One region of the Undibacterium sp. Tian12W genome, then DNA from elsewhere that is predicted to be linked to it. Evidence: predicted binding sites of a transcription regulator. Region 1 holds the regulator's gene; the other holds the start of a gene.
What was found. Region 1 encodes sigma-54, which starts transcription at its own class of promoters, with help from an activator protein. Its sites were predicted from a motif close to TGGCANGNAANCTGCTTT; they were not measured.
Positions count from the first base shown of each region.

Region 1 (7,672 bases):
GTGATCGCAATTGCGGCTCGTGGATTTCCGAAATTGGCAGTAAAGATTCGATATACCATCCAATCCGCGTCTCAAATTGATCAAATCCCTCTATGCGATCAGGAACCTTGGTAAGCAGCTTTGTCACGACATCATCGCGCCCCACCTCAAGATATCTCACTGCATTCAATGCAAGGGCGAAGTCAGCATTGACTATGTCGTTGAAAAATGCTTCAGCTTGTGAGTCGGGTAAAAGACTAAGGGAGAGAAACAGTGCCTGATCCCATCTTGTTAGCGTTAGTTTCTCTTTGAGAATTTGTGGAGTTATTAGATACCGGCGGGCAAGTTCTTTGGCTGCTAAATATTCAGTGATCGACTGATGTACGAACGCAATCCGTCCTCCAATGTGAGGAATCAAAACAGAAATTGAAACAAGCCAATTAGCTATATCTTGCGCATTAATATTCGAAAATCCAGTTGCTTCGATATTCGCCCTCAAAACGCGGAGAAGATCCGACAAAGGATATGCCTCTTCGCCGCGATTGATTGCGTCATATGCGGCAAGAGACAATGCTTTTTCTATTTCGAATGCTTTACCGAATCGTTCAACAAATGCGTTGTCTATATTGATAAAAAACGAATCGTAGAAGTCTCTCGGATGCGCCTGAGGTGGCAGGAGAACCGCACCGCTTATGATGAATTGAAAATAGAAGGGCTTTTGTAACAATTGCCGGATTTCCTGTTCAAAACGACCAGAGATATTGATTTTTCTCTGACTGATTTCTGCTGACACAACTTTGTCATCTATTTGGTCGAGGTAATAAGCCGGGAATTCCAATTTGTCGAGACCATCGTTCGTTCTTGAGCCAATTATCAGAGATGACCACCCAACACCGTCAGCAAATCTAGAAAAATCGGCTTCATAGGTGCCAGTTTCCCAATATTCTCTGGGCATTTCATTAAATGAATCTAATAACACCTTAAACCGAAATCTCTGATTCATCTCATAGAACGGCAAACTAACAGGTAGTGTTTGACTCACTAGCTTGGCAAGATCTCCACGATATAGCTTAAGATCAACTAGAACTGGAATAACTACAGACGATTCGTCGAACGGTTCTGAAAGACAGATTTCATGAAGCTTGTCCGCCAATCTCGCTGCGGCTTGCTGAAGCGCATATGATTTTCCTGCGCCTGGTAATCCAACAAGAATGGCGCGTTCTGGCCCCTCAGCTAAAAATTTGTCAACTGCGTAGTGGTCAAATTTGTTCGATTGCTGGTAAAAATTGCTGTGTCTCTTAGTACTAAGCTCTGTATGCACTCGGATTTCGAACTCAGGAATTACCTTTGGTGCACGTGACAATCGCGCTGCGTGACGTGCCAATGAAAGAACTTGGTCTGGGGAGCACGCGTCATTGCATGTATCATTTAGGCTTGGAGCTGAGGCCGTTGATTCAGGCCTAGAAAGCGAGTCAAGAAGATCGAGCAGACGGGTATGCTCTTTCGTCCCGTTCTGATTAATTGTTGTTGTGTAATTAACGAGGTGGATGCCATAGTTACGTCTCCAGTAGTCAGTTTCCGCCTCAGTCAAGTCGGCCATAATGGCATAGTGGTCACGAGTGCCACCTTTGTAAGTATTCGCAAGTAGATCCCGGACGTAAAGAAAATCTGGATCTCGCAAACCAAACCCAAGGTAAACAACTGGTCGACTTGCTAGCAGTATTTTCAAAGATTCTAATGCATTCTGTCGTTCTCCTTGAGGAAGTAATTGTCGATACTGCTCGCGCGTCAGAATTATGCTGTCACTGTCTGCCGCATCACCGTGAGGCTTAAAGACAAAGTCAATGGCGCGAGCGTGGATAATTTCGGCGGTTTCAGTCAGATGTCGATTCGTTATTGGTGGACGGAAAAATCGATCTGGTTGCCATTGCCGGAGAGCTTCTTCAATGAGATTATCGTAGTTCGTTGTGACAAAGCAGCGGGTTCTCAAAGCTACAATTTTTCTGTGAATATCATGCGGTCTAGCGACGCCATATCGACATGTGGCCCGAATAAAGTCGCCAATCTGCTGCTTCGTTAATTTATCAAACCCGTAGCTTGCAGCTTGTAATAGGTCACCACGGCCAACCTCCGCACGAACAAGCTCGGCGTTGGCACCTACTGATTCGACAAATTTCGCAAGTTCTTCAATTAGTCCTGACCAAGATGGAAGCCCTGACCATAATGATATTCCAGACCCAATGAATAAGACTGTATCTTCTTGAGTGAGAATTTGTTTCAGCTTATCCATAAAACTTTCCATTTTGTGATTGAACATTTACTGAATTTGAACAGTTAACCTTACAATACAGTGAATGAATACTATCTTCAATACTCGGAAAGTGCAGCTAAGTACCACGATTGTTGAAGCAACTAATCACAGACATAATACGTGCGCACATTACTTGAAGCTTTTTGCCCCGGCTTGTATCGACAGGGGACAAACGTTTTAGTCAAAGTACGTCATTTAACGAGCGACATGGCATGCCGCGAACGCCACTGGATTCCAGCTAATAGCACGCTGGAATGACGTTAATATGTATGCGGATTGTCTCAGAGTAATTCAGTTACTGATTGATGTAAATTGTTAACCTCAAAACCATTCACCCAACAAAAAGGACGCCTTCTAGCGTCCTTGTTTTGGATGTCCACAACCCTGTCAGGGTAAGGACTGGGGTCTTATGAAGCCGATGCCGGATCAGGTATGTGCTTGATGGCGTCGTGCTGATGGTCTTGCATTTTATCTTTATGCTTGATGACCTGGCGATCAAGTTTATCTACCAGTGCATCGATTGCTGCATACAGATCATGCGCCAGGCTTTCAACGTGAATATCTTTACCGCTGATATGCAAATTGATGTCGGCTTTGTGTCGTTTTTCCTTTTCCCGGAGCTTGTCCACCGTCAGGATGACGGCGATATCAATGACCTGGTCGAAATGCCGCCTGATACGTTCTAGTTTGGTATGTACATATTCACGAATTGCAGGAGTTACTTCGACGTGATGTCCACTGATGGTGAGATTCATACTGTGCTCCTATAGTGATGTTGCTTGCTATAACGATACGCTCTCAGCATTTATTTGCCTTGAGCTAAATCATATATAGCAATTCAAACCGTGATTACAAGGACTGCTTACAAAGATTTACGCAAACTGACTGGGGGGATTTTGAGGGCTTCACGGTATTTGGCAACTGTCCGTCGGGCAATTACCATGCCCTGTTCACCCAGCATGTCTGCAATTTTGCTATCAGAGAGTGGGCTTTTCTGGTCTTCTGCTCCTATCAACTGCTTGATGAGTGCACGTATCGCGGTGGAAGATGCTTCACCCCCTGTTTCCGTCGCGACATGGCTGCCGAAAAAGTACTTCAACTCAAACATGCCATGTGGGGTCAACATGTATTTTTGGGTTGTTACACGTGAGATAGTGCTCTCGTGTAATCCTAGTGTATCAGCAATTTCGCGCAAAACAAGGGGGCGCATTGCAACAGCACCGTGCGTGAAAAAATTGCGTTGCCTTTCGACTATGGCTTGTGCAACGCGCAATATAGTCTCAAAACGTTGCCGCATATTCTTGATGAGCCAGCGGGCTTCCTGCAATTGCGCGCCCATGCCAGCCTCGCCACGGTTTTGCTTCATGATGTTGGCATACATGCTGCTTACCCGCAGCCTGGGCATGACATCCTGATTCAGCATGACTTGCCAGCCGTTGCCGGATTTTCTGACGATCACATCTGGTACGACATAGTCCGATTCATCGGCAGCAAAGGCCAGGCCAGGTCGTGGTTTGCACAGGCGGATAATGGTTTGTGCATCGCGCAAATCTTCGTCGTCGCAATCGAAGATTTTCTTGAGTTTGGTGAAATCTCTTTGTGCAAATAAAGCCAGTTGTGTTTCAACAATTTGCAATGCCAGCCTGCGTGTGACGAAAGCAACTTTTGGCAGACGCCTGATTTGCAAGGCCAGGCATTCAGACGGGCTGCGCGCACCGACACCTGCCGGATCAAAGCTTTGCAGCATGTTCAGCGCAAACGCCAGCTCTTCTGGTTCTACGCACAGTTCCAGTGGTAAACTGGCATGTATTTCATCTAATGTTTCGGTCAGGTAACCGTTATTGTCGAGCGCATCGATCATCAACTCGACCAGGGCACGGTCACGCGGTTCGCGCAGGTTAAGACGCATCTGTTCCTGCAAGTGCTCACGCAGGGTGATATGGGCTGCACCGAGCTGCGGGCGGCCATCTTCATCATCGCCAGATTTGCTGCCATGCTGTACATCATCAAAGCCCCAGTCTTCTTCGCTGGAAGTGGTGCTGTCATTGCTGATGACGGTTTCTGCATCTGCGGCAGTCGGTTCTGCTGACCTGTCACTGTCTTCTCTTGCTGCCGGTGCTTCCATGCCGGCATCTGCAGAAGTACTGCTGGTATTGATGGCACCATCGGCCAGCAGGCGTACGGCGTGATCGAGGGGATCATCGACACGTTCCAGCATGGGGTTATCGGTCAGCAGCGTCTCCAGCTCCTGATGCAATTCCAAAGTGGATAACTGCAATAATCGTATTGATTGCTGCAATTGCGGCGTTAAGGCCAGATGTTGTGAGGTACGTAGTTGCAGGCTTTGTTTCATGATGATTCCCGTCACATCCGGAAGTGTTCTCCGAGATAAACGCGACGTACAGATTCATTTTGTATGATGTCGTCAGGCTTGCCGCTGGCAAGTACCGCGCCCTGGTTGATGATATAGGCGTGATCGCAGATGCCCAGGGTTTCGCGTACATTATGATCGGTGATCAAGACACCTATGCCGCGTTCCTTGAGGAAGCGCACGATGCGTTGAATTTCGATGACGGCGATAGGATCAACACCGGCAAAGGGCTCATCGAGCAAGACAAAGCGTGGGTTGGTCGCGAGTGCGCGGGCAATTTCGACGCGGCGGCGTTCACCACCTGACAGTGACAAGGCCTGGCTTTCACGTATTTTTTCTATCTGCAAATCTGCCAGCAGGGCATTGAGCCTTTGCTCAATTTTCTTGGCACCGAGATATTTGCCTTCGCTGTCTTTTTGCAATTCGAGTACGGCACGGATATTGTCCTCTACCGTCAGCTTGCGAAATACCGAAGCTTCTTGCGGCAGGTAAGACAAACCCAGTACGGCGCGTTCATGGATAGGCAGTTGAGAAATATTCACGTCATCGATCGTGATATCCCCTGCGTCGGAAGGTACCAGGCCGACGATCATGTAAAACGAAGTGGTTTTGCCTGCGCCATTCGGGCCCAGCAAACCCACGACTTCGCCACTTTTCAATAGCAGTGAGACATCGCGCACGACCTGGCGCGCGCCATAGCGCTTTTGCAAGCCCTTGACAAGCAAGGTGCTGCTTGACTGTGCAGTCATCTTATTTAGCCTGTTTTTCTGGTTTTGGTTGCAAGGTGATGGTGATATTGCCTGAACCATCTACATGCTGGCCACTGGTCGAATTCGTGCCAACAAAAACATCATTCTTGCTGTCATAAGACAGGTATTCACCTTCCTGTTCCTGGGTGACGCGTTTGCCTTCGAGGTAGCGTACCTTGGCCTTGGAAATGAATTTGACGATTTCTGTACTCTGGTTGTATTCAGCACGGTCAGCTTCGCCATCTACCCACAGATCAGGGCCACCATCGCGTTTCTGGCGGAAGGTGACTTTGCGGCCACTGCCACCTGTCAGAACAACAAACTGATCGCCATTCGGGGCTTCGGTCACGACGGCACTCTCAGAAGTGACGGTCAGGGTGCCGCGCACCAGGGACACGCCCTTGGATAATCTGCTGACGCTGGCTTTGCCATCACTGATGCCATAACCTGCTTTGATGATGGTTTCTTTATTACTATCGGCTTTTTCTGCATTCGCAGAAACACAGGCCAGGCCCAGGCAGGCCAGGCTGATCAAGCGTGTGACGCTAAATGATGTTTTGATCATGTGCATATTCGCTTTCTTGCTTATTTATTCCCGGTTTTGGGGGCGGGTTCACGTTTCTTGAGTTGAATGTAAACCTTGCTCAGCAATTCCAGGCCTTGGGTTGAATTATTGGCAATCATGCCAGTTGCAGTTGAGTGCAGTTTGCCGGTCGTAATTGAAACCGGTTTGTCGGTTTTAACGATATCGTCATCCGGCAGGAGCAAAAGATAATCAGACTCCACACGCACGAATTGTGAACTCAGGCCCTCGGGCCTTTCCATGCTGACATTGTCATACAGATGAACCATGTCATGCTCGCGCTTGGGCGTGGTCAGCGATGATTTTTGCGATACCACGGCGAGTTCAGCACGCAGATGCAGCGGTGGTCTGTCCTTGTCAAAGCTGTTGATCTGCGGGTGCTTGATTTCTATATTGTCAGTCCGCGGCAAATGCACCAGGCTGTCACCAGTGATATGGTAATTGGCCTTGCCATTGTTCGATAACCGGATGAAATTGAATTTCTCGACATAGTAATCAGGCGCTGATCTGGCGGAAGTGCGGTTTTGCTCATCGTCGGCATGCCGGCGTATGACTTCCATGACCCAGATCGTGCCCATGGTGATCACGCCCAGCAGGATCACGGCCAGCCAGATGCGGAAGCGGTCTATGGTCATTTGGGGTTTCATGTCAGATATGCTTGTAAAGCCTGTTCATATTTGCCCTGGGCACGCAGGATGAAGTCGCAGACTTCGCGCGCAGCACCCTGGCCGCCACTGGCTCTGGTGATGTACTGAACACGTTGTTGTACTTCAGCATGGGCATTCGGTACGCTGGCTGCAAAGCCAACCCTGGTCAGTATCGGTAAATCAATCACGTCGTCACCGATAAAGCCGCAGTGTTCAGCAGGGATATCCAGCTTCGCCAGCAGGTCAAGAAATGCACTCTTCTTGTCATGGATACCCTGGCTGACATGGCTGATGCCAAGATCAGCCGCTCGCTTGCTGACGATGGCCGATTGCCGCGCACTGATGATGGCCGTGATAATGCCTGCCTGTTGCAAGAGCTTGATACCTTGCCCATCCAGCACATTAAAGCATTTCATCATTTCGCCGTCTGGCCCAAAGTACAGGCTGCCATCAGTCAGTATGCCATCGACATCAAAAATCATGAGCCGGACTTTGCTGGCTCTTTCTACAGAATCTACAGGATTATTCATCAGATCACCTTGGCCCTGGTCAGGTCATGGATATGCAAGGCACCCACCAGCTTGCCGCTGTCGTCAGCGACCAGCAACTGGTTGATGCGGTAAGTTTCCATGACTTCGACGGCTTCGACAGCCAATTGTTCCGGGCGTATGCGGCGCGGCGCGTGGTTCATGACATCGGCAATGCGCAACTGGGTGAAATCACGCGTGCCATCCATCAGGCGGCGCAAGTCACCATCGGTGAAGATGCCCAGCACCTGCTGCTGTTCATCCACTACGGCAGTCATCGCCATACCTTTTTTGGTAATTTCCAGCAGCGCAGTTTTCAGGCTGGTTTCTGGCCCCACCTGCGGGATGTCTCCATTGGTGCGCATGACATCCCTGACGTGCGTCAGCAGACGGCGACCGAGTGATCCACCAGGGTGGGAGCGGGCAAAGTCTTCTTCGCGAAAACCTCGTGCATCCAGCACCGCCACCGCCAGGGCATCACCGAGTGCCAGCGTGACTGTGGTGC
Region 1 is NZ_JBMPPK010000015.1:8,680-16,351, forward strand. Features, by position in the region: gene ACO0LI_RS19095 (SIR2 family protein) at 1-2,269, opposite strand, end outside; gene hpf (ribosome hibernation-promoting factor, HPF/YfiA family) at 2,698-3,045, opposite strand; gene ACO0LI_RS19105 (RNA polymerase factor sigma-54) at 3,153-4,643, opposite strand; gene lptB (LPS export ABC transporter ATP-binding protein) at 4,655-5,410, opposite strand; gene ACO0LI_RS19115 (LptA/OstA family protein) at 5,412-5,975, opposite strand; gene lptC (LPS export ABC transporter periplasmic protein LptC) at 5,996-6,640, opposite strand; gene ACO0LI_RS19125 (KdsC family phosphatase) at 6,637-7,170, opposite strand; gene ACO0LI_RS19130 (KpsF/GutQ family sugar-phosphate isomerase) at 7,170-7,672, opposite strand, start outside.

Region 2 (7,672 bases), on a different contig from region 1:
GACTTGTTCGTCGCTGTCGTACTTGAAGTTTGCTGGTGACTTGCCCAGCAAAGGGGCAAGTGCTTGCGCAAACTGGCTGGCGATTTGCCAGTCGTGTTTTGCTTCACCAGGTGCGGGTATGACGGCGCGCACGCGGGATATGCGGCGTTCTGAATTGGTGACGGTACCCGTCTTTTCGGCCCAGGTGCTGGCGGGTAAAAGTATGTCGGCATACGGCACGGTGGCGGTGCTGGCATAGGCTTCCTGCACGATCACCAGCTCGGCTTTTTGCAGGGCTTCGCGTATCAGGTTTTGCTCTGGCATGGATTGCGCGGGATTGGTGCAGACTATCCAGATGATCTTGATCTCCCCCTGCCGGACTGCTTCAAACATTTCTACTGCAGTTTTACCCGGTGTAGCGGGCACGTCGTCTACCCCCCAGTAGGCGGCAATTTCTGCGCGATGTTCAGCATTGGCAAGGTCGCGGTGACCCGACATCAAGTTGGCCATGCCGCCAACTTCACGCCCGCCCATGGCATTGGGCTGTCCAGTCAAGGAGAACGGCCCGGCACCTGGTTTGCCAATTTGATGGGTAGCCAGATGCAGATTGATGAGGGCAGCATTTTTTGCAGTACCGGCAGATGATTGATTCAGCCCCTGGCAATACAGCGACAGGCTAGCTTTGGATTGTCCAAAGCAGCGTGCTGCCTGCACCAAGTCAGCCTCCTTGATGCCGCAGGTCTTGGCGACAGCTGCTGGCGTGTAGTCACGCACGGTTTGCTTGAGTTCGGCAAAGCCCTCGGTATGTTCCTGGATATACGCCAGATCGATTAAATCTTCCCACAGGCACAGATGCAACATGCCGTTGAACAGGGCAACATCGGTACCTGGCAAGATAGGCAGGAACAAATCCGCTTCACGCGCAGTATCGGTACGACGTGGATCAGCAACAATCACTTTCAGGTTGGGATTTTTTTCCCTGGCCTGTTCCAGGCGGCGATATAAAATCGGATGTGCATAAGCCGTGTTGGAACCGACAATAAAAATGACTTCTGCGAGGTCTATGTCTTCATAGCAGGCAGGCGGTGCATCGGCACCCAGGGTCTGCTTGTAACCAGCAACCGCGCTTGACATGCACAGGCGTGAGTTGCTGTCTATATTATTGGTGCCTATCAAGCCCTTGGCGAGTTTGTTGAAGACATAATAGTCTTCCGTCAGCAACTGACCAGAAATATAAAATGCCACACTGTCAGGGCCATGCGTCTTGATGGTGTCAGCAAACTTGCCCGCCATACTGGCAATGACGGTATCCCAGTCACTGCGTTGACGTAACTCTTCACGCATTAGCGGATCACGCATTTCAGGATATAGCGCCCTGACCTGTTGCTGTATTTTTGCATCTGCAGACAGATGCAAAGTGCTGCCCTTGCTGCACAGGCGGCCAAAATTGGCGGGATGATCAGTATCACCGCGCACGCCAGTTACCTGCCCGCCTTCGCTTTCTATCACTACACCGCAACCAACGCCGCAATAACAACAGGTAGATTTGGTTTCAGTCATACATGCCTTTAAGTGCACGCTGCATCACATACTATGCATAGTATGTGATGCAGCGCATTTTTTCTATGCCTCTATTGCGAGTGTACGTAACTCATTTGCGTCCAGATAAACCTGGTCCGCATCCACCTTCAGGCTGAACTTCTGGGTACAGCCCTCATCCGGAGAAATCGCGCAACCTGTGGGCAATTCTATGTTCCAGTTATGCAAGGGGCAGGCTACTCTTTCGCCAAAGACTATACCTTGTGACAAAGGACCGCCTTTGTGCGGGCATTTATCCAGCAGAGCAAAGACCTTGTTTTCTGTATTCCTGAAGATGGCGACATCCGGCTTGGCCGCACGTGCAACCACGCGCGCACCCAGTACGGGGATATCTTCTACACGACAAATAACTTGCCATTCCTGACTCATGTTTTTTCCTCTCAAAAAATGGCGTTATGCTGGCAAGCGTTCAAACTGACGCGTATCGACCTGAGCTTTTTCTGGTTCATGCCATGGATCAGATTCACCTTCCAGTGCAAACAGCAAACGTTGATACAAGTCTTTGCGGCGCTCGTGGTCTTCCAATATGATTTTCTTCACATAATCAAGGCCGACACGGGCAAGGTAATGTACGGTACGTTCCAGGTACCAACCTTCTTCACGGTATAACTGCAAGAAGGCGCCGGTATATTCCATGACTTCTTCATGGGTTTTCAGCTTGACCAGGAATTGCGCGACTTCGGTTTTGATACCGCCATTGCCACCGACATAAATTTCCCAACCAGAATCAACGCCGATGACACCAACGTCCTTGATACCAGCCTCGGCACAATTACGCGGGCAACCTGACACAGCCAGCTTGACCTTGTGTGGCGAATACATGCGTGCCAGTTCACGCTCCAGTTGCTGCCCCATGAGGGTGGAGTTTTGCGTACCGAAACGGCACCATTCACTACCCACGCAAGTTTTTACGGTACGCAGACCCTTCGCATAAGCCAGGCCAGATGGCATGCCCAGGTCTTGCCATACGGCGCGCAAATCTTCTTTCTTCACACCCAGCAAGTCAATGCGCTGACCACCGGTGACCTTGACTGTTGGTATCTTGAATTTATCAACGACGTCAGCAATCCTGCGCAATTCACTGGCATTTGTTTCACCACCCCACATACGCGGGATGACGGAGTAAGTGCCGTCCTTCTGGATATTCGCATGCGAACGCTCATTGATGAAGCGTGATTGCGGATCATCCTTCGCTTCACGTGGCCATGTAGAAATCAAATAGTAGTTGATGGCCGGGCGGCAGCTGGAGCAACCGTTAGGTGTGCGCCATTCCATGAATTCCTGCACACCAGATACCGTCAATAGCTTGTTGGCCTTGATCGCATCGCGCACTTGCTGATGGCTATGATCAGTACAAGCACACATGGGTTTGACTTTAGAAGCAGTCGAATAATCACCACCGGCAGTGAACATGATGATCTGCTCTACCAACCCGGTACATGAACCGCAGGATGCCGATGCCTTGGTATGCTTGCGCACATCGTCGAGTGTGAACAGGCCTTTTTCCTTGATGGCCTTGACGATAGTGCCCTTGCAGACACCGTTACAGCCACAGACCTCGGCCTCATCCGGCATGGCAGTTGCCTTGGTGTGTCCTTCATGACCAACGTCACCGGTATTCGATTCGCCGAACATCAATGAGTCACGGATTTCTGAAATATTCTTGCCTTCGCGCAGCAGTTTGAAATACCAGCTGCCATCTACGGTATCGCCATATAAACAAGCACCAATCAGCTTGTCATCCTTGACCACGAGCTTCTTGTAAACACCACCTATGGGGTCAGACAAAATAATCTCTTCAGTATCTTTGCCCCCCATGAATTCACCGGCAGAAAACAGGTCTATGCCTGTCACTTTCAGCTTGGTAGATGTGACTGAACCCTGGTACCGGCCTATGCCAAAATTGGCCAGGTGATTGGCGCAGACCTTGGCCATTTCGAACAAAGGGGCAACCAGGCCATACACTGTGCCGCGATGATTGACGCATTCGCCAACAGAGTAAATGCGCGGGTCATAAGTCTGCATGGTGTCATTGACGATGATGCCGCGATTGCAGTACAACCCGGCAGATTCTGCCAGCGCAGTATTGGGGCGTATGCCAACTGCCATGACGATCAGTTGCGCAGGGATTTCCAGGCCGTCGGTAAAGCGTATGGCCTTGACGTGACCAGCGTCGTCACCGATGATGGCTTCAGTATTTTTTTCGAGCAGGAAGTTCAGGCCACGGTCTTCCAGAGATTTTTGCAGCATCTTGCCAGCAACAGGATCAAGCTGGCGTTCCATGAGCCAGCCTGGCAAATGCACGACAGACACGCTCATGCCGCGCATTTTCAAGCCATTGGCGGCTTCCAGGCCCAGCAGGCCTCCACCGATAACGACAGCATGCGTATGCTTTTCTGCCGCCTCTATCATGGTATTGGTGTCGTAGATGTCGCGGTAGGCAATCACGCCCTTGAGATCCTTGCCGGGAACCGGCAACATGAAAGGTGTAGAGCCAGTCGCCAGCAGCAGACGGTCGTATTCAGTCTGAGTGCCATCTTCGGCGATCACCAGACGGCGTGCCCTGTCTATCTTAACGATTTTTTTGCCCAGGTGCAGGGTGATATTATTTTCTTCATACCAATCCACATCATTGAGCATGATGTCTTTGATGGTTTGCTCGCCTGCCAATACAGGTGATAGCAGGATACGGTTGTAATTGGCATAAGGTTCTGCACCAAATACGGTAATGTCATACAGGTCGGGGGCGATCTTGATTAATTCTTCCAGGGTACGCACACCTGCCATACCATTCCCTACCATCACTAGCTTAAGTTTCTTCATGGCTGCTCCTTTGCTTGTCTCCCCAGACTCTAAGCAAGAGCAATGCCAGTTCGTTTTTATCAGAGGGAAAGCCAGGCTGTTTTTATAAGCCTGCACCAATTTAACTGCGCATTAATATGGTTTTCACCAAGAAAAACGGAGGATTCCTCGGTTGGCAGCAAAAGCAATGCCACTTCTTGAAGCATGCACCAAAAATCCTCGCGGCACTCATACAAAACTCAGCCATTCTGGTGCATTGCACCATTTAATTCAGAGCGCGCACAGTTTTTGCGCAGAAAGTTTTGTTTTTAATCATGGAATACGCGAATCACCTGCACATTTTGATGGCACGTCCCTTGCAAGTGGCATGCATGTTCACTATTGGAGCGATCATGCAAAAAACTTCCTTCTGGAAAGCCGGGCACACACCCACCTTATTGGCATCCTTCTTTTATTTCGACCTGAGTTTTATGGTCTGGGTATTGTTGGGGCCACTCGCCATCCAGATTTCCAAGGACCTGGGCCTGACTGCAGCACAAAAAGGCCTGGTCGTCGCCACCCCCTTATTGGCTGGTGCCTTGCTACGCATCGTCATGGGCGTGCTGGTCGATCATTTAAAACCCAAGAAAGCAGGATTGATAGGCCAGATCGTCGTGCTGATAGGCTTGTGCTGGGCATGGCTGGGTAATTTGCACACTTATGAACAACTACTGTTCCTCGGCGTGATCCTGGGCGTCGCAGGTTCTGCCTTTGCCGTGGCATTGCCGCTGGCATCGCGCTGGTATCCGCCTGAACATCAGGGCACTGCCTTGGGGATAGCGGGTGCAGGCAATTCTGGCACTGCCTTTGCCGCCTTGTTTGCACCAGCACTTGCCATCGCCTTTGGCTGGCAAAACGTGTTTGGCCTGGCACTGATACCCTTATTCATCGCTTTGGCGGTTTACCTGATTTTCGCCAAGGATGCACCGGGCGACGCGCCTAGCAAATCCCTGACTGAATACCTGGCCGTACTGAAAGACAAAGACGCGTGGTGGTTCATGTTCTTTTACAGCGTCACCTTTGGTGGCTTCTCTGGCCTGGCATCTTCCCTGACGATTTATTTCAATACGCAATATGGTTTAACGCCAATCACAGCCGGTTACTTCACTGCTGCCTGCGTGTTTGCCGGTTCTCTGGTGCGCCCTATGGGTGGCCGTATTGCTGACCGCATAGGTGGCATCAAAACCCTGTCTGTCATGTACACCGTTGCTTCTGCCTTCCTGTTCATTGCGTCCATCGGTTTGCAATCTGCTACCGCTGCGGTATGTATATTCGTGGTTGCCATGCTGGCTCTGGGTACGGGGAATGGTGCAGTATTCCAGCTGGTTCCTCAGCGCTTTCGTAAAGAGATGGGTGTCATGACTGGCCTGGTAGGCATGGCTGGTGGCATAGGCGGTTTTTATCTGGCGGCCAGCATGGGTTATTCACGGCAGATCACCGGCAGTTATCAAATAGGCTTGTCGATTTTCGCCAGCCTCGCCATCATCGCCTTGCTGGGTTTATCATTGGTCAAGAAACGCTGGCGCACGACCTGGGGCTCTGCCGCCATGACTACTGCAAAAATCTGAATACACAAAATACACAAACATGCCACTGACAGTCAGCACAGGACATCACAGCGTCGCTGGCATACGCCCGCGTAATGAAGACTTTGTCGGCATGGTCACGCCAGGCGAACCCGAGCTGTCCTGCAAGGGAATGGTATTGGCAGTAGCCGACGGCGTCTCTGGCAATGAAGGCGGGCGCGAAGCGGCTGAATATGTAGTACGTGGCCTGCTGACCGATTACTATGCCACGCCTGACACCTGGGAAGTAACAACAGCACTCGACAAGGTGCTGGTCGCCATGAATAGCTGGGTGCAGCAGCAAGGCTCAGTCCGCCGTGAGCTGGCAGGCATGGCCACCACCATGACCTCACTGGTCTTGCGCGGACGCATGTATTACAGCGCCCATGTAGGCGATACCCGCTGTTACCTGTTGCGTGACGGTGCCTTGCAAAAACTCACCCAGGACCATGTCTGGGACAGACCGGAGATGCAGCATGTGCTGACCCGCGCCATAGGCCTCGATAATCACCTCGTCATCGATCATGGCATGGGTGAGTTGCGTGTCAATGATGTCTTTTTGCTGGCTTGTGATGGCATCTGGGCCAGTCTCACAGAATATGATCTGACAGATTTTTTGAAGCAAGTCAGCACAGGCAAGCTGAGCAGTGAGGCTGCCTGCGAATCTTTATGCGCAGCCGCACTGAAAGCGGGGTCGCAAGACAACTGCAGTGCCGTGATTGCACGTATAGACAGCTTGCCAGAAGGTGAGTTGCGCGATGCCATCAGCGAGTTGCACGCCCTGCCTGTACCACCACGCATGAAGCCCGGCCAAACCCTTGATGGCTATGCGATAGAAGAAGTCATGCATACCTCGCTGACGACGATACTGTACCGCGTCAGCGATACCACTCATCACCGCCAACTGGTGTTAAAAACCCTGCATCCCGACAAGGCCAATGATGCACAGGAGCGCTCAGCCTTTGCGCATGAAGCATGGCTGGCCAAGCGCGTGGTAGCGCGCTTCTTTCCCCAGGTGATCACGCCCGATCAAAGAAACTACCTGTACTATCTCTCAACCTGGCATGCTGGTGCATCCCTGCAACAAAGGCTGGAAGCCGGGCAGCATTTCACGATACCAGAAGCAGTCGCTTATGGTGGCAAGCTGGTACGCGCCATCGGTGCGCTGCACAGGCGCAGCATCTTGCACAGGGATATCAAGCCCGCCAATGTCCATCTGGGGGACGATGACGAAATCCGCATTCTTGACCTTGGTGTCGCGCAATCCGGCTTTGACAGCCAGGATGGCCAGGGCAATGCCAGCCACAGCATGGCAGGCACGCCTTCATTTTTAGCGCCGGAACAGTTCCAGGGCGCAGCACCATCCCGCGCCACTGATCTGTATGCCACTGGCGTCACACTTTACTATTTGCTGACACGCCACTACCCCTATGGCGAAATCGAACCTTTCCAGCGCCCCAAGTTTGCTGAGCCTGCGTCGCCGGGGCGCTACCGTCCCGACTTGCCACACTGGCTTGAAAATGTCTTGCTCAAAGCCGTGGCACGTGACGAAGCTGAACGCTTTGAAACTGCAGAAGAATTTTTACTGGCACTGGAACGCGGTGCCGCCCATCCCCTGCCCGCCCCGCAAGCCAAACCCCTGGCACAACGCGACCCGCTGGCCACCTGGCGCATGCTGGCAGTATTGT
Region 2 is NZ_JBMPPK010000003.1:265,790-273,461, reverse strand. Features, by position in the region: gene ACO0LI_RS05230 (molybdopterin-dependent oxidoreductase) at 1-1,539, opposite strand, end outside; gene nirD (nitrite reductase small subunit NirD) at 1,603-1,947, opposite strand; gene nirB (nitrite reductase large subunit NirB) at 1,972-4,401, opposite strand; gene ACO0LI_RS05215 (nitrate/nitrite transporter) at 4,773-5,987, shown strand; gene ACO0LI_RS05210 (protein kinase domain-containing protein) at 6,007-7,672, shown strand, end outside.
Region 2: ACO0LI_RS05215 (nitrate/nitrite transporter) is a predicted target of sigma-54. The motif match lies at 4,726-4,743, and genes of this name have one in related genera.